DNA from 3 places in the Sphaerisporangium sp. NPDC005289 genome. Region 1 is predicted to be linked to each of the others. Evidence: riboswitches for the same ligand, from Rfam matches in the RefSeq annotation. Region 1 holds a riboswitch; each other region holds the start of a gene.
The links. A riboswitch is a leader RNA that binds a small molecule or an ion and turns the genes downstream of it on or off. The one in region 1 is predicted to bind cyclic di-AMP.
Positions count from the first base shown of each region.

Region 2: linked by a shared signal. The riboswitch ahead of ABZT47_RS19215 (C40 family peptidase) and the one ahead of ABZT47_RS20925 (NlpC/P60 family protein) in region 1 are both predicted to bind cyclic di-AMP.
Region 3: linked by a shared signal. The riboswitch ahead of ABZT47_RS32380 (hypothetical protein) and the one ahead of ABZT47_RS20925 (NlpC/P60 family protein) in region 1 are both predicted to bind cyclic di-AMP.

Region 1 covers NZ_JBEXGS010000011.1:184,791-190,220, forward strand. The annotation lists gene ABZT47_RS20915 (type III pantothenate kinase) at 1-309, shown strand, start outside; gene ABZT47_RS20920 (LuxR C-terminal-related transcriptional regulator) at 900-1,064, shown strand; gene ABZT47_RS20925 (NlpC/P60 family protein) at 1,157-2,107, opposite strand; cyclic di-AMP (ydaO/yuaA leader) riboswitch at 2,239-2,434, opposite strand; gene ABZT47_RS20930 (amino-acid N-acetyltransferase) at 2,816-3,361, shown strand; gene ABZT47_RS20935 (RDD family protein) at 3,477-4,835, shown strand; gene ABZT47_RS20940 (RDD family protein) at 5,005-5,430, shown strand, end outside.
Region 2 covers NZ_JBEXGS010000010.1:104,346-109,775, reverse strand. The annotation lists gene ABZT47_RS19225 (MFS transporter) at 1-335, opposite strand, end outside; gene ABZT47_RS19220 (metalloregulator ArsR/SmtB family transcription factor) at 332-907, opposite strand; cyclic di-AMP (ydaO/yuaA leader) riboswitch at 1,408-1,566, shown strand; gene ABZT47_RS19215 (C40 family peptidase) at 1,649-2,248, shown strand; gene ABZT47_RS19210 (hypothetical protein) at 2,880-3,809, shown strand; gene ABZT47_RS19205 (M48 family metallopeptidase) at 3,840-5,210, shown strand; gene ABZT47_RS19200 (glycosyltransferase family 4 protein) at 5,207-5,430, shown strand, end outside.
Region 3 covers NZ_JBEXGS010000024.1:119,733-125,162, reverse strand. The annotation lists gene ABZT47_RS32390 (DeoR/GlpR family DNA-binding transcription regulator) at 1-564, shown strand, start outside; gene galT (galactose-1-phosphate uridylyltransferase) at 561-1,634, shown strand; cyclic di-AMP (ydaO/yuaA leader) riboswitch at 1,766-1,904, shown strand; gene ABZT47_RS32380 (hypothetical protein) at 1,939-2,880, shown strand; gene ABZT47_RS32375 (site-2 protease family protein) at 3,036-4,343, opposite strand; gene ABZT47_RS32370 (response regulator transcription factor) at 4,590-5,195, shown strand; gene ABZT47_RS32365 (PP2C family protein-serine/threonine phosphatase) at 5,215-5,430, opposite strand, start outside.

The DNA of each region.
Region 1 (5,430 bases):
TCGGTGGACGCCCTGGCCGCCGCGGGGGCCCAGCTCCACAAGGTCGAGCTGGTGCGCCCACGCTCGGTCATCGCCAAGAACACCGTCGAAGCCCTGCAGGCGGGCATCATCTACGGTTTCGCCGGCCAGGTGGACGGCATCGTCGAGCGCATGGCGCCCGAGCTCGCGTCCGACCCCGACGACGTGACCGTCGTGGCCACCGGGTCGATGGCCGCGCTGGTGGTGAACGAGGCCCGTTCGATCGACGTCCACGAGCCCTGGCTGACGCTCATCGGGCTGCGCCTGATCTACAACCGCAACACCGCCTGAGCGCGCCCCGCGATCAAGCGGCGGGGGAGATCCATATCGGAGACGTGGAGGGGGCGCGCGCGTCGAATACGGCGCGGCGCGGTGATCGGCCACGGCAAATCGTGGGTGGCCGGAGTGTTACGCCCACGGGCGTGCCCGGCGGAAGAAAGTCAGAAAGCGTACTGGTTTCGCGGGTCGAATTCGGCGTATAGCGTGTCGACCGTATATCTCCGAGCCGGGGCGCCCGCGAGGCGTCCCGCATGGAACCGGGCCTCCACCAGCGCCGCGGTGGTCTTCCATGGCGGATCATGCGGCCCACGGCCATGATCATCGCCGATGTCCCCCCGGACCGGGAGGTGCGGGGACATGTCACGAGTAGTTCACATATGCACTGGTATGTCAATCACAAACGTCATGGGTATCGAGGTCAGTGCTTGACGACCTTTCAACGCGGCGTTTAACGTTCCTGACGGGGCGGGCCGAAGCATTCAGTATGTTGCCGAGTTCGTCGTGGGGGAGGACACCCGATGGCGTATCCGGATCTGGTTTCCCGAGGGAATGACATTCCTTCGGGATCAGACGGTGTGGGACTGAGCGACGATGATCTTCTCTTGCTCGCCGAACTGGCCAAGGGCGTGACCGTCGACAGAGTGGGACGCAGGCTCGACGTGAGCGGCCGCACCGTACGACGCCGCCTGCGCGGCATCTGCGACCGCATAGGCGTCGCCACGGCCATCGAGGCCGTGGCCTGGGCGGCGCGGCGCCGCCTCATCTGAGGTCGCACCGTCCGAGGCAGGGGTACCTCGTCCCGGCGCGAGGCGGCGTCACCGTACCGGCGGCCGCCTCGTCCGGCGTGCGCGCCGTGGCGCTAGTCGGCGATGCGCACGCCGCCGGCGAACGGGCGGTTGCCGAGCGGGACCACCCGCACGACATCACCGGTGCGCGGTGCGTGCACCATCATGCCGCCGCCGATGTAGATGCCGACGTGGTGCAGGTCGCTGTAGAAGAAGACCAGGTCGCCGGGGCGCAGGTCCTCGCGGGAGATGTGGGTCCCCGCGGTCCACTGGTCGCCGGTGTAGTGCGGCAGGCTGATGCCGACCTTCTGGTAGGCCCACAGGACCAGACCGGAGCAGTCGAAGGTGCTCGGCCCCGCGGCGCCCCAGACGTACGGCTTGAGCTGCTGCGTCAGCGCCCACCTGGCGGCCTGGGCGGCCTTGCCCTCGCCCGGGATCGGGATCTCGATCCTGGTGGCCCGGCCGTACCCGCCGGCCTGCGACAGCGCGCGCTTGAACAGGCTGCCCTCGGTCTTGGCGACCAGGCCGCGGATCTTGTCACGCTGGGAGGACAGGTCGGAGACGAGCTTCTTGACCTCGGCCTCGCGGGCCTTGGCGCCGGCCTTGGCGCGCTCGGCGGTCGCCATCGCCTTGCCGATCTGGGCGACCTCCTCGCCCTGCTGCAGCTGCAGGGCGTAGGTCGTGGCCACGCGGTCGAGGTAGGCGTCGGGGTCGCCGGACATGGCGAGGGTCAGCGGCGAGCCGAGACCGCCGGTCATGTAGGCGTCCTGGGCGTACATGCCGGCTCTGGCGCGCTTGGCCTCCAGGTCGGCCTCGCTCTTGGAGAGGGTCTTCTTGGCGAGTTCGGCCGAACGCTGCGCCTGCTTGAGGCGCTCCTTCTGGCCGTTGTACTGCTCGGTGAGCGACTCGATCTGGTTGTAGAGGTGCTCGACCTGGTTCTTCAGGTCGTTGAGGCTGGGCTTGGGCTCGGCCGTCGCGGACACCAGAGGCGAGCCGAAGGTCACGGCCATCAGCGCGGCGGTCACCAGCGCGATGCGGCGGGGAAGGCGCGAGGACGCACCGGAGGCGCTCCCGAAGCGGGAATGGGCACCGCGTTCTCGCCCGCGGGCGTGCCTGCCCGCGCTCTTTCCAGGCGTGCGCCTAGGCTGCACCAAAAAGCTCCTCTCCTCGGACGCCTACCGGGTTAGCTGACGGGTTCGGGCCGGAGCAGCCCTACCGAGCACGTGACCATGGAGGATCGCGATGCCTCCCTCTCGGATTCACCCCAGGGGTGGCGGGTCGCCGGGGGACCTCCCCCGGACCCACCTTTGGGTCCCCGGTTTCCCGCCGTTCGGATGGGGCGGGAATTAGGCGGTGCGGTCGCCGCGGAACGACGACCGACATTGACGCTGGACATTAGTCCAGTTCAGGTTCCTGCTCAACCAGAACTGCGAATTCTGTTGAGGTTCCACAACCGGCGCGTCACGGAAAGATCACGCCGGTGGAAGTCCCGCACCCGTTCCGAGCTGCGGTTACCCGGCCCGCGGGCAGGGGCTCGAAGAAAAGCCGCAGGTCAAAGAGCATCTCGCGCGCCACGCTCCCAGACCTTCCCGCGGCGCGCACCGACCGCGTGCGCCGGATCACGCTCCGTGATGGCGACGCGAATTGGCAGGTATTTCGGACAGTCCGTTATCGGGGGGCCTCGGCACGGCGTCGAACGCCGCCCCGCCGGTGGGCGGATACGCTGACGCGTCATGAGGCAGGCCGCGCAGCGCCCGTCCGCCGAGGGCGCGCCCGCCGTCCGGCGGGCCCGCACCTCCGACGTGCGGACGATCAGGAAATTGGTCGACACCTACTCCGGCGACGGGCCGCGCCTGCTGCGCAAGGCGACCGTGACCCTGTACGAGGACGTCCAGGAGTTCTGGGTGGCCGAGCGAGACGGCATGGTCGTGGGCTGCGGCGCGCTCCACGTGCTCTGGGAGGACCTGGCGGAGATCCGCACGGTCGCCGTCGACGCCGGCTGCCGCGGCATGGGCATCGGCCACATGATCGTCGCGGCGCTCATCGACGCCGCCCGCCGGCTGGAGGTCCAGCGGGTCTTCTGCCTGACCTTCGAGGTCGAGTTCTTCGGCAGGCACGGTTTCGTCCCCATCCAGGGCACGCCCGTCTCCCCCGAGGTCTACGCCGAACTCCTGGACTCCTACGACGAGGGCGTCGCCGAGTTCCTCGACCTGGAGCACGTCAAGCCGAACACCCTGGGCAACACGCGGATGTTGCTGCATGTGAATCCGCGATCCTGACCTTCGGAGTGACGGAATGGAAAGGTGACTGTTGATCCCGCTGTCGCTACCTTGGCAACACCACGGCACGTGCGCCTGACAGAGGCCACGTGCGAAGCCGAAGTGAGGTGACACGGTGAGCACCGGACAGCCGCCGTACCCACGCGACGAGCCGGACGAGGGTCATTCGTCAACCGGCTCTCCGCAATATGGGCAGCAGAACCCCCCGGGCATCGATCCGGAGGTGACCGTCGTCCACCGTCCCCAGCCGGCCTCGGAGCACTCCGCCTACCCCCAGCAGGGCTATGGCCAGCAGGGAGCCTACGGCCAGCAGGCAGGGACGGGAGCCTACGGCCAGCCGGGCGCCTACGGCCAGCAGGGTGGAACCGGAGCCTACGGCCAGCCTTCCCACCCCCAGCAGGGGCAGGGCTACGGGCAGCAGCAGTACGGCCAGCAGGCCCAGCAGGGCCAGCAGCAGTACGGGCAGCAGCCCCAGCAGTACGGTCAGCAGGCGTACGGTCAGGAGGCCCAGCAGGGCTACGGCCAGCAGGGCCAGTCGTCGTCCTATGGCCAGCCGCAGTACGGCCAGCAGACCGGCGGCTACGCCCAGCCGCAGGGCTACGGGCAGCAGCAGTACGGCCAGCAGGCCCAGCAGGCCCAGCAGGGCCAGCAGCAGTACGGCCAGCCGGAGGCCCAGCAGGGCTACGGCCAGCAGGGCCAGTACGGCCAGCAGGACGCGCAGCAGGCGTACGGCCAGCAGGCCCAGTACGGCCAGCAGCAGTACGGGCAGCAGCCGTACGGCCAGCCGCAGTATGGGCAGCAGGCCGGCCACGACCAGCAGGGCTACGGGCAGCAGCACGCCCAGCAGGCGCCGCCGTACGGGGCGGCCTACGGCCAGCAGGGCTACGGCCAGCAGTACGGCCAGCAGGGCTACGGCCCGGCCGGCTACCAGCAGGGCTACCCGGCCACCGGCACGCAGCCTCCGGGCGCCCCCGCCCCGCTGGCCGAGTGGTGGCAGCGCCTGGTGGCCCGCATCATCGACATCGTCATCATCGTGATCCCGTACGTGATCCTCAACGCCGTGCTGGCGGCGCTCATCGTCACCGCGCCGAGCTTCGACCCCGCGACGGGCGCGATCAGCCCGGGCGGCGGCGTGTTCCTGGCCAGCCTGCTGACGGCGATCCTGGCCGGGCTGGTCTGGGTCGGCTACGAGTTCCTGATGACCAAGCAGCGTGGCCAGACGGTCGGCAAGATCGTCATGGGCATCAAGATCGTCCCAGTGGGCGGCGGCGTCGAGGGCGGGCTCGCCTCGGACGTCGCGATCAAGCGCGCCGGCGTCCTGTGGGGCTTCGAGTTCCTCGCGTGGGTCCCGGTCGTGGGCCTGGTCACGTGGGTGTTCTACCTGGTGAACGTCCTGTGGCAGTTCTGGGACAAGCCGCTGCAGCAATGTCTGCACGACAAGGTCGCCAAGACCGTCGTCGTGAAGATCAAGTAAGCGGCGCGCGCTCGGGGCCGGGGGTGATCCCCCGGCCTCGTTTGCTATATGCGACCGATCCGGCGCACACGTGGCGGCCGAATCGGCGAAAAGGTAACGGACATACCCCTACATGCGATAGGACCTTGCACGAACCGCAGCTTCCTTCGCAGTCGCGAAAGGTGACGAAATGACGGCAGAACCACCCCCCGGCGGTTACGATCCGCAGGGCCCGGGCCAGCCATACGGCAACCCCCAGGGTGGCGGCTATGGCGCCCCTCAGGGCGGCTATGGCGCTCCCCAGGGCGGCTACGACGCCCCCCAGGGGGGCTACGGTGCACCCCAGAGCGGGTACGGCGCACCCCAGGGCTACAACGCCCCCTACGGCGGCCCCCAGGGCGCGCCGCTTCCTCCGGGCGCTCCCGCGCCGCTGGCCGAGTGGTGGGAGAGGTGGGTCGCCCGGATCATCGACATGCTGATCTTCGGCGTCGTCTACTTCATCCTGAACCTCATCCTCTCCCCGATGTTCGTGCCGTCGACGGAGGAAATTCTCGCCAACCCCGGTGTGGCGGTCTCCTCCTCCTTCGTCCCCGGCCTGGTCTCGGCGATCATCGCC
Region 2 (5,430 bases), on a different contig from region 1:
GCGGCCACCGGGATGCTGAGGAACAGCAGGAACGACACGGCGTCGCAGATCAGCATCACGGGCCTGCGAGGCAGGCGGTCGACCCAGGCTCCGGCGGGCAGGCCGATGATCACCCACGGCACCCACGCCGCGGCGGTGAGCAGAGCGACCTCCAGTGTGGTCGCGTGGAGCGCGGTGATCGCGACCAGAGGCAGGGCAACCGAGGTGAGAGAGCTGCCGAAGCCGCTGGTGGTCTCGCCGACCCACAGCAGCCGGAAGTCGCGGTCGCGCAGCAGCCCCCAGCGGCCCCGGGATCGAGACGCGGCGGGCGCGGCCGCCGCGGTGAGGCCGTTCACGGCCGGCCCGGGACGCCGAAGGCGAACACGAACACCGGCTCGCGGGGCCGCCCGTCGTCGGGGATCTCCCGGGTGGCCCACCGGTTGAGGAGCTCCAGGAACTGCGCCTCGAACTCGTGCAGCTCGTCGGGGGTGAGCCGCAGCCACTTGTCGGTGGAGAAGGGGGCGTCCTGCCAGGCCGCCCGCTCGTCCTCGCTCGCGGCGTACCAGGCGCGGACCATGCTGACGTGGTGTTCGAGGTTGAGGGACGCCGCCGCGCTGGCGATGGCGGCGGTCGCGGGGTCGCCGCCGAAGTCGGACTCGCTCCAGCGCAGCTCGGCCGAGGACAGCCGCCACCAGCGCTCGCGCCGGTCGCGGGCGAGCTCGGGGGCCTCCTCGATGAGCTCGCTGCCGGCCAGGACGCGCAGGTGGTGGCTGGCGTTGGCGACGGCCTGCCCGGTGTGCTCGGCCAGCATGCTGGCGGTGCAGGGACCGTAGACCTTCAGCGCGTCCATGAGGCGCCGCCTCGTGGGATGCGACAGGGCGGCCAGCACCCGTGAGTCGGTGATCGTGCGTACGTCTTCATCGGCCATGCGCCCACTTTGACATGAGCAATGGACGTTGCACAACGGATATTGCGTAATTCTCATTGCGGAAGCACTGTTGCTGAATGATCGTTGCGGAACGGACGTCGTGGGTAACGGGTCTCGAGTGCGGAGCGTGACACGCGGGGGTGCGCATCCCGGTCCGCCGGGCGGGGCTAGGTGGACCGTTCCCTCTCCAAGATCCCTGAACGGGTGTGACTGATGTGACTTGTGTGACTCGCGTCAGGTGCCGTTTCGGGATATGTGAGGGGAATCACATACGGGTAACGGATGCGCTTGTTGTGCAGGGGTTTCCTGATTAAGAAGCCCCCTATTTGATCTATGTGACTTGGTCACGGCTTTGCCTCGATTTGGGGTTCTGTGTAACTTCTGGCCCGCGGCGAGCACGCCATGCCGTCGCGAACGGAGCCGGTCTTCCGACCGGCTCCACGCATGACAATCCAGCGGTCGCCGTCGCCCCAGTAAGGCGCGAGCCAGGACCCCAAAGGGGCGGTGACCTGCCGAATCCGTGCGGCAAGGAGCACGGAACCGGGGACCCAATTGATCCTGAACGCGGGATCAGGGGGTGAATCGACGCCTTGGCGTCGTAGGGCTACTTCCATGCCCGAATCCGTCAGCTAACCCGGTAGGCGTGAGTGGAAGAATCAAGGAGCGATCCTGTCCAGCACCACCCAGAACCCTCGTCTGTCGCGCATTGCCCGCTTCTCTCTCGGCGGTGTGGTGCTCACCATGACGGCCTCCGTGGGAGCCGTGGCGACGCAGGCGACGGCGGCTGACGCCGCCACGGCGGCACCGGCTCAGGGACCCTCAGAGCCGTCCGTCTACGGCCCGGCCGGGCTGATCGAGACACCGAGCATCACCGGGGCCTCCGAGCCCACCGGCACGGCCGCGGTGAGCGAGGCGAGCACATCCGGCACCTCCCGCACATCCAAGAGCAAGGCCAAAGTGAGCAGGGCCGCCCGGCAGCAGCTCAAGGCGCACACGGCCGTCGCGGTGGCGAAGAAGCAGATCGGCGACCCCTACCGCTGGGGCGCCAGCGGCCCGGGGGCCTTCGACTGCTCCGGCCTGATGCTGTACGCCTGGCGCAAGGCCGGTGTGAAGCTGCCCCGCATCGCCGCCAGCCAGTTCCGCACGGTGCGGAAGAAGGTGTCCTGGAAGAACCTCAAGCAGGGTGACCTGATGTTCTTCTACGGACTCGGCCACGTCGGCATGTACGTCGGGCACGGCAAGATGATCCACTCGCCGCACACCGGCGCGCGGGTGCGCATCGACAAGCTGTCGGGCTACCGGAAGGCGTCCTTCGTCGGCGCCGTCCGCCCCGGCGCCTGACCGGCGGGACCGTCGCGGCGTCGGCGCTGCCATCCAGCAATCGGATGACCAGGTCGGATTCCGCCTGCCGCTCCAGGTCGGCGCTGGACCCCCGCTTGACCCGCGGAACCACCCCCGCCCATCCAGGGCTCCGCTGGGTCGGGTGCGCCGGTCGCCCGTGCCGATCCGCTCCCGGTTCCCACGACGGGCCGGTCCGGTTTCCGGGCCGTCCCGGGATGTCGACCGGCGATTCCGGACCCTGACCGGCGGTGCTGGAAGCCGACCGGCGGTTCCGGAGGCCGATCTGCCTGCCGTTCCGGAGGCCGATCGGCGCGAGGATTCCTCCGGGAGAGCGTCTCCGAGAGGTGCCCCCGCTCCTCGAAGACCTTTCCAGGTGGTGCACATGCCCCTCGCGCCGGTCGTGAAGGCCCCGTCCGCTCCTCCCCCCTCGGAGCGGACGGGGCCTTCGCGCGTCCGCGCCGCGCCCCATCGGCGAGGCGCGACACGACCGGACGGGGCCTTCGCGCGTCCGTGCCCCGCCAGGCCGATGTGCCGCCGGGAAGTCGATACGGGTCCTCCGTCGGGACGCTGACGGGGGTCCGCCTCTGGGACGCCGATGTGGCCGGGAAGGACGAGCGAGTAGATTTCCCGCATGCGCGTCGTGTGGCTCTGGGCCGTCCTGGCGGGGTTGCTGACCGTGCTGACGGGGCCCTCCGCCGTCGAGGACGATCTCGGACGGCGGGCGCGGACGCTGATCGGCGAGCATCCGGAGATATGGTCCGGCGCGCGGACCTTCCGCGGCGACCTCTCCCTCGTGGTCGCGGCCCCCGGTGCCCTCACCGCCGCTGGAGCCCTCACGGCTTCTGGAACCACGGCCCCGCAGGCTGCGAAAACCTCCGCGACCAGGCCCGTCCCCGGAGGCGAAGCCGCCGCCGCGGCCTCCGGAGCCGCGTTCGCCGACCTGGCGCGCCGGGCCGACCGGGCGAGCCGGCTGGTCGCCCGCGTCGTGGGCCCGGTGCGTCCGCTGATCGCCGTTCCCGCCACGACCGAGCAGGCGGCCGTGCTGGCCGCCCCAGCGCAGGTGAACGGCCTGGCCGCGGTGGCGGGCGCCGACCGGGTGATCGTGGAGCCGCGGTCGTTCGCCCGCCTGACCGCCGCCGGCCGCGACGTCGTCCTCGCCCACGAGATCACGCACATCGCCACCGGGGCGGCGCTCGACGGGAGCACGCCCAAATGGCTGGTCGAGGGGTTCGCGGACTACGTCGGCTATCTCGACGCCGGCATCCCGGCGCGCCGGGCCGCGGCCGAACTGGCCGACGAGGTGCGCGCCGGACGGACGCCCGAACGGCTGCCCGGGCCGGAGGCGTTCGCCGCCGGCTCCGCGCGGCAGGCCCAGGCGTACGAGGAGGCCTGGCTCGCCTGCCGGTATGTCGCGGGGCGCTTCGGCGAACGCGCTCTGGTGAGCCTCTACCGTGAGTCCAGGCACGGGGACGTGCGGGCGGCGCTGTCCCGCACGCTCCGCATGAGCCTGGAGCGATTCACCGCCGCCTGGCGCGAGTACGTCCGAGACCAGCTCGCATGACCACGGTGGCGGCGCGGCGCAGGGGAGAGCATGGAGCGAAGTGACGAGACCGGCCGCGTGGCCGGCCCGGCGGGCGACGCCGGCGCGGATGCGCACGCCCGCACGGGCCCACCCGACGGTCCAGGCGCCGGCTCGGAGCGAGCGGTGAGCGGGGTGCGGGCGGCGGGGGGCGCGCTGGTGGGCCTGGGGGTGGCGCTGGCCGCCGTGGTGGCGGTGAGCACGCCGTGGCGCCCGCTGCCGGGCTCCGCGCCCGCCGTGGCGCCCGATCCCGCGCGCGACTTCACCGCGGCGCAGATCGCGCGCGCCGACGCCTTCGACGCGGCCGTGAACGTGCCGGTGTACCTGTCGCTGGCCGTGACGCTCGCCGTCGCGGGCGTGCTGGTCCTGACGCCCGTGGGCGCCTGGCTGGTGGGACGGCTCCCGGGCCCGTGGTGGGCGCGCGCCCTGCTCGGCGTCGTCGCGCTCTCGGCGGTGAGCCTGGCGATCAAGTGGCCGCTCGGCATGTGGTACGAGACGCGGCTGCGCGCCTACGGCCTGTCCACCCAGCAGTGGCCCGCGTGGTCGGCCGACCGGCTCAAGAGCTTCGCCGTCCAGACCGTGATCATCGCGATCATGGTGCTCGCGGTGGTCTGGCTGGCCCGCCGCGCCCCCCGCCGCTGGTGGGCGCCCGCCGCGGCCGGGGCGTTCCTGCTCACCGTCGCGGCGTCGTTCGTCTACCCCCTGGTCGTCGAGCCGTTGTTCAACGACTTCACGCCGCTGCCCGCCGGGCGGCTGCGCGACGATCTGGTCGCCATGGCCCGCCGCGACGGCGTCCCCGTCCAGGACGTGCTGGTCGCCGACGCCTCCCGCCGGACCACGGCGCTCAACGCCTACGTCTCCGGCTTCGGCGCCACCCGCCGCATCGTCGTCTACGACACGCTGCTGCGCGCCCCGGCCGGTGAGGTGAGGCTGGTCGTCGCGCACGAGCTGGGGCACGCCAAGCGCGGGGACGTCCTGTACGGGACGATGGTCGGCGCGCTCGGCGCCGCCGCGGGCGCCTGCCTGCTGTACCTGGTGGTGTCCCTGCCCGCGCTCAGGCGCCGCACGGGCGTCGCCTCGGTGGCCGACCCGAGGGCGGTCGGCGTGCTTCTGGGGCTGATGAGCCTGGCGACCGTGCTGTCGGGGCCGGCCGAGAACCTCGTCAGCCGGCGGATCGAGGCCAGGGCCGACGTCCACGCGCTGGATCTGACCCGTGACGCCGCCACGTTCGCCGCGATGCAGAAGCGGCTGGCGCTGACCAACATCTCCGATCTGACGCCGAGCGGCTTCGACTACCTGATGTACGCCTCCCACCCCACCGCTCCGCAGCGTCTGGCTCTGGCGCGCTCCTGGGCCCGCCTGAACCGCCTGCCCGAGCCGTGATCCCCGACGGGCACGGCCCCGGGCACGCCAGGACGCTGTTCGTCACCAACGACTTCCCGCCGCGGCCCGGCGGCATCCAGGCGTTCGTGCACGCGCTCGCCCTCCGGCGGCCGCCGGGGTCGGTGGTGGTGTACGCCTCGCGCTGGCGCGGGTGGGAGGAGTTCGACGCGCGGCAGCCGTACCGCGTGGTGCGGCACGCTGGGTCGCTGATGCTGCCGGT
Region 3 (5,430 bases), on a different contig from region 1:
GTCATCACCAACTCCGTCCAGGTCGCCGACGTCTTCCACCGGGCCGGGCGCGCCGACCAGACCGTCGTGCTCACCGGAGGGGTGCGCACGCCGTCGGACGCGCTGGTGGGGCCGGTCGCCGTGGCGGCCATCCGCGCGCTCAACGTCGACACGCTGATGCTCGGCGTGCACGGCATGAACCCCAGGGCGGGCTTCACCACCCCCAACATCCTTGAGGCCGAGACCGACCGCGAACTGGTCGCGGCGGCGCAGCGGCTGGTCGTGCTGGCCGACCACACCAAGTGGGGCACCGTCGGCATCAGCACGATCGCCAAGCTGGACGAGGCGCACGTCGTGATCAGCGACACCGGCCTGCCGGAGGAGGCCAGATCGGCGCTGTCCGAGCAGGCCGGCACGCTGCTGCTGGCCGACCCTGCGGGGACGGCGCCATCGACCGAGCCGGCGCGCGACGCCGGCGGGTCCGGACGCGCGAACCGCGCTCCGGGAACAGAACGGGCGGCCCGGGCCGCCGACACGACAGGACAGGCGGCTCAGCCGGCCGCCGGACAGGAGGTGGCCCGGTGAAGCGGACCGTCACCCAGCTCGCCGATGGGCGAGAGCTCATCTACTTCGACCACGACGAGAGCGCCGACCGCGGCGCCGCCGACACCCGCGAGCTGCCCCCGCGCCCCGCGGCCTCGGAGCTGCGGTACGACCCGGTGATGGACGAGTGGATCGCCATCGCCGGGCACCGCCAGGGCCGCACGTTCCTGCCCCCCACCGACGAATGCCCCCTGTGCCCCTCCCGGCCGGGCCACGCGACCGAGATCCCCGCCGCCGACTACGACGTCGCGGTGTTCGAGAACCGTTTCCCGTCCTTCAGCTTCAACCTGGGCCACTACGAGGACGTGGGCGGCCTGAGCGAGGTGCGGCCCGGCGTCGGCCGGTGCGAGGTGGTGTGCTTCACCTCCCGGCACGACTCCTCCTTCTCCCGGCTGTCTCCCGAGCAGGTCGATCTGGTGCTGGTGGCGCTCGCCGACCGCACCGACCACCTCTCGCGGCTGGACGGCGTGGAGCAGGTGTTCCCGTTCGAGAACCGCGGCGCCGAGATCGGCATCACGCTGGCGCACCCGCACGGCCAGATCTACGCCTATCCGTACGTGACGCCTCGCACGCGGCAGATGCTGGCCTCGGCGGCCCGCTACCGCGAGCGCACGGGCGGCGACCTGTTCGCGGACGTGCTGGCCGCCGAGCGCAAGGCCGAGACGCGCGTGGTCGCCTCCAACGAGCACTGGACGGCGTTCGTCCCCGCGGCGGCGCGGTGGCCGTTCGAGGTGCACGTCTACCTCAACCGCAGGGCGGCCGACCTTCGCGAGCTGGACGCCGAGGAGCGCGCGGCCTTCGGCCCGCTCTACACCGACGTGCTGCGGCGGCTGGACGGGCTGTTCGGGGTCACCATGCCCTACGTCGCGGCCTGGCACCAGGCGCCCGTGCGCACCGGGCGCGACCTCGCCTACCTGCACCTGCAGCTGTTCAGCATCCGGCGGGCGGCGCAGAAGCTGAAGTACCTGGCCGGGTCGGAGTCGGCGATGGGCGCGTTCGTCAACGACGTGCTGCCCGAGGAGGCCGCCCGGATGCTGCGCGAGCAGCCGTGACCGCGCCCGCCCTGGACGGCCCGCCGCGGGCGCGGCGGCGGTGACCACGCGCACGCCACGTCGGGGGACGTCACCTCCGGGGTCGCCATAAATACGGATCTACCACTACCATCCATCAGACACCGGCCGTAACGGCCGGTCCGCCTAATCCCAGGTGCCCCGCCTGGGAGCCGGGGACCCATCGGTTCCTCTGGGGTGAATCCACGCGTGTGGTAGGGCGTCTCCGGCCCGAACCCGTCAGCTAACCCGGTCGGCAGATGGAGAGGAGCGGGCTCTGCCCCTGTCTTCCGGCCGCCACGGTTCCGTGGCCGCCTGCGCTCTGATGGTGGCCGCCCTGGTGCTCGGCCCGTCCACGGCCGGCGCCGCCGCCCCCAAACCCACCGAGAAACAGCTCAAGGCACAGCTCGCCGCCCTCGGCAAGCAGGTCGACAAGCTGATCGCCCAGTACAACGCCAAGCGCGTCGCGGTCGCCAAGGCCAAGGACGCGGAGAAGAAGGCCCGTGAGCGGCTGAAGGCCGCGGAGACCGAGCTCACCGCCTCCGAGGGCCAGGTGGGCGACATCGCCCAGCTCAGCTACCAGGCGGGCAGCGGCCTCGGCATGATGCGCGAGCTCATGTCGCCCGGTTTCGGCGGCGCCGCGATGCTGCAACAGCTCCAGGCCGAGCAGTCCGCCGAGATCGGCCGATATGCCACGGCCCGTGACGCCCGCAAGAAGGCGGCCGACGACGCGGCCGCGCTGACCGACGGCCTGCGCGACGACGTCGTCGAGGTGACCGCCCAGCGCAGGGACGCCGAGAAGCTGATCGGCCAGATCAAGGACAAGCTGGACCGGCTGGTGCCCACCGCCCCGGGCAAGCAGGCCAACGGCAGCTGGGCGCCCGAGCTGCCGGCCGGGAGCGAGAACATCACCCCGCGGATGCGGCTGATGCGCGCCGAGGTCAAGGACCACTTCCCGCTGCGGTTCCCCGTCGGCTGCTACCGCCCCGAGAACAGTGGCGAGCACCCGCTGGGCCGGGCATGCGACTTCATGCTCAGCTCCGGCGGGGCGATGCCCTCGCCCGCCGGCGTCGCGATGGGCGAGCAGATCGCCGCCTGGGCCATCAAGAACGGCGGCAAGCTCGGCGTGAAGTACGTGATCTACCGGCAGCGGATCTACAACCTGGGCTTTCCCGGCTGGCGGTCGATGGCCAACCGCGGCGGGATCACCGCCAACCACTTCGACCACGTGCACATCTCGATGTACTAGCCGTCCGGCCGTCTTGCCGCCGGTGAAAGTTCCATCCGGACACTCGCCCGGAGGATGTATTACGGTGACCCGCCGCCCGGTGACCGGGCGGCGGGCGTGGCACCGCGACGTGCCTGCGGGGCGCCTGCCGCGCGGCCCGGCGCCGGTGGGGCCGATCAGCCCGGCAGGCGGATGGGGTTGACGATGTCGGCGTAGATGAGCAGGCTGCTCATGGCGATCAGGAAGATCGCGACCGTGTACGTCAGCGGCAGCGCCTTGGCGATGTCCACGTGCCCCGGCATCGGGCGGCGGCGCACCCGGGCGTAACCGCGCTTGATGCCCTCCCACAGGCCGCCGGCGATCTGGCCGCCGTCCAGCGGCATCAGCGGGATCAGGTTGAACATGCCGATCGCGAGGTTGAACCCGGCCAGGAGCTGGATGAAACCGGCGATCTTGTTCTCCAGCGGGATGGCCGCCGCGGCGATCGCGCCGCCCAGGCGCCCGGCGCCGACGACGCTCTGCGGGCTGTTGAGGTCACGCTCGGCGCCGCCGAAGGCCGCCTGCCAGACCCCGACGAGCCTCTGCGGCAGTTGCAGCAGTGCCGAGCCGGTGCGCCTGACCAGGTCGGCCATGGCGCCGACGACGTACCCGAGCCCTTGCTTCTCCACGACGAGGGTGGGGCTGACGCCGAGGAAGCCGACGTTCTTGTCCAGCTTCTCCGGGTCGTCGAGGGAGGGGCGATCTTGCGCGATGAGCGTGGCGTTCAGCGTCATCGGCTTGCCGTCGCGCTCGATGCCGATGGCGACCGGGCCTGCGCCATGGGTGCGGATCAGCGTACTGGCGTCGTCCCAGGAGTTCACCGGCCTGCCGCCGAACGAGACGATCTTGTCCTTGGCCCTGAGCCCGGCGAGCGCCGCGGGCGTGGACCGGTGGGCCGGGGTGCACTGCTGGCCCTTCTCCTGCTCGGCCACGGTGACGACGCACTTTGAGACCTCGGCGACCACGGGCTTGGGCACCGAGATGCCGAAGCCCATCAGCACGATGGCGAACAGCACGAAGGCCAGCACGAAGTTCATCGCGGGACCGCCGATGAAGATGATGACCTTCTGCCACCAGGGCTTGCGGTACAGGACGCGGTCGGCGTCGCCGGGCTTGACCTCCTCCAGCGCCGCCTGCCTGGCGCTCTCGATGAGCGCCTGCCACGGCCCGGTGGAGATGTTGCGAAGCTTGTTCGGATCATCGTTGGGCCGGGGAGGAAGTGCCCCGATCATGCGGATGTAGCCGCCCATCGGAATCCACTTCAGGCCGTATTCGGTATCGCCGCGGCGGCGCGACCACATCGTGGGCCCGAAACCGACCATGTACTGCGTGACCTTGACGCCGAAGAACTTCGCGGGCACCAGATGGCCCAACTCGTGCAGGGCAATGGACACGGCCAACCCGACGAAGAAGATGAGAAACCCGGCCACTGCGAGCCAGCTCATAGGTGCTACCCCCACGTCGGAGAAGATGCCTTCTGTTTGGATTGCCCGTTCCGAGCGTAACCGAACGCGCGAGGGCTTCGGCCGCCGCCGGAAAACAACACTCAACGACCAAGCGTAGGAGTGACTTGCGCGCGGTGGAGCGAATCGGGAGACTGCATTGACGGTACGCAATCATGTAGACACCGTGGGATATGAGTCGGCGTAGCATAATTTGCCGGTTCTGTTCCCAAGGACCAAGGGAGCACCTTGATACGCATCCTGGTTGCCGAACACCTACCTCTCGTCCGCCGGGGCCTCGTCGCCTCGCTGAACGGCGAGAAGGATCTCATGGTGATCGCCGACGTCGCCTCCGGCGAATACATCGTGCCGGCAGCCATGGAACTCACCCCGGACGTGGCGGTGGTCGACGTCGACCTCCCCGACGTCGACGGGCTCACCGCCGCCGCGCGCCTGCACCAGAAGGCGCCGCGCTGCAAGGTGCTGCTGCTGTCGGCGCGGCCGAACCCCGGGCAGGTGCGCCGGGCCTTCGCCGCCCACGCGCTCGGCTTCCTGAGCACGAACGTGGCGCCCGAGCATCTGGCCGACGGCATCCGCCGCGTCGCCTCCGGGCGCAAGGCCGTCGACTCCGACCTCGCCATCGCGGCGCTCACCTCGGCCGACAACCCTCTCACCCCCCGCGAGCAGGACGTCCTGCGCATCGCCGCCCAGGGCGCCTCCTCCAAGGAGATCGCCGCCAAGCTCTATCTCTCTGTGGGAACGGTCCGAAATCATCTGTCGCGCATCATCTGCAAGACCGGAGCCCGCAACCGCGCCGACGCGGTGCGCATCGCCGCCGAGACCGGCTGGCTCTGATCGCGTTGGGCGCGGGGGGCTACGGCCGCCAGATGAGGATCAGCGCGCAGTCGTCGTTGTGCCCGGCCGACATGGAGTTGACCAGGGGGCGGGCGCCGTCGTGGAAGCCCGAGGGCACCAGCCGCTCGGCCTCGCCGAGCAGCCGGTCGAGCCCGGAGTCGATGTCGCGCCCGGGCTGCTCGATCAGGCCGTCGGTGTAGAGCATCAGCGCGTCGCCCTTGCGCAGCACGCCGCT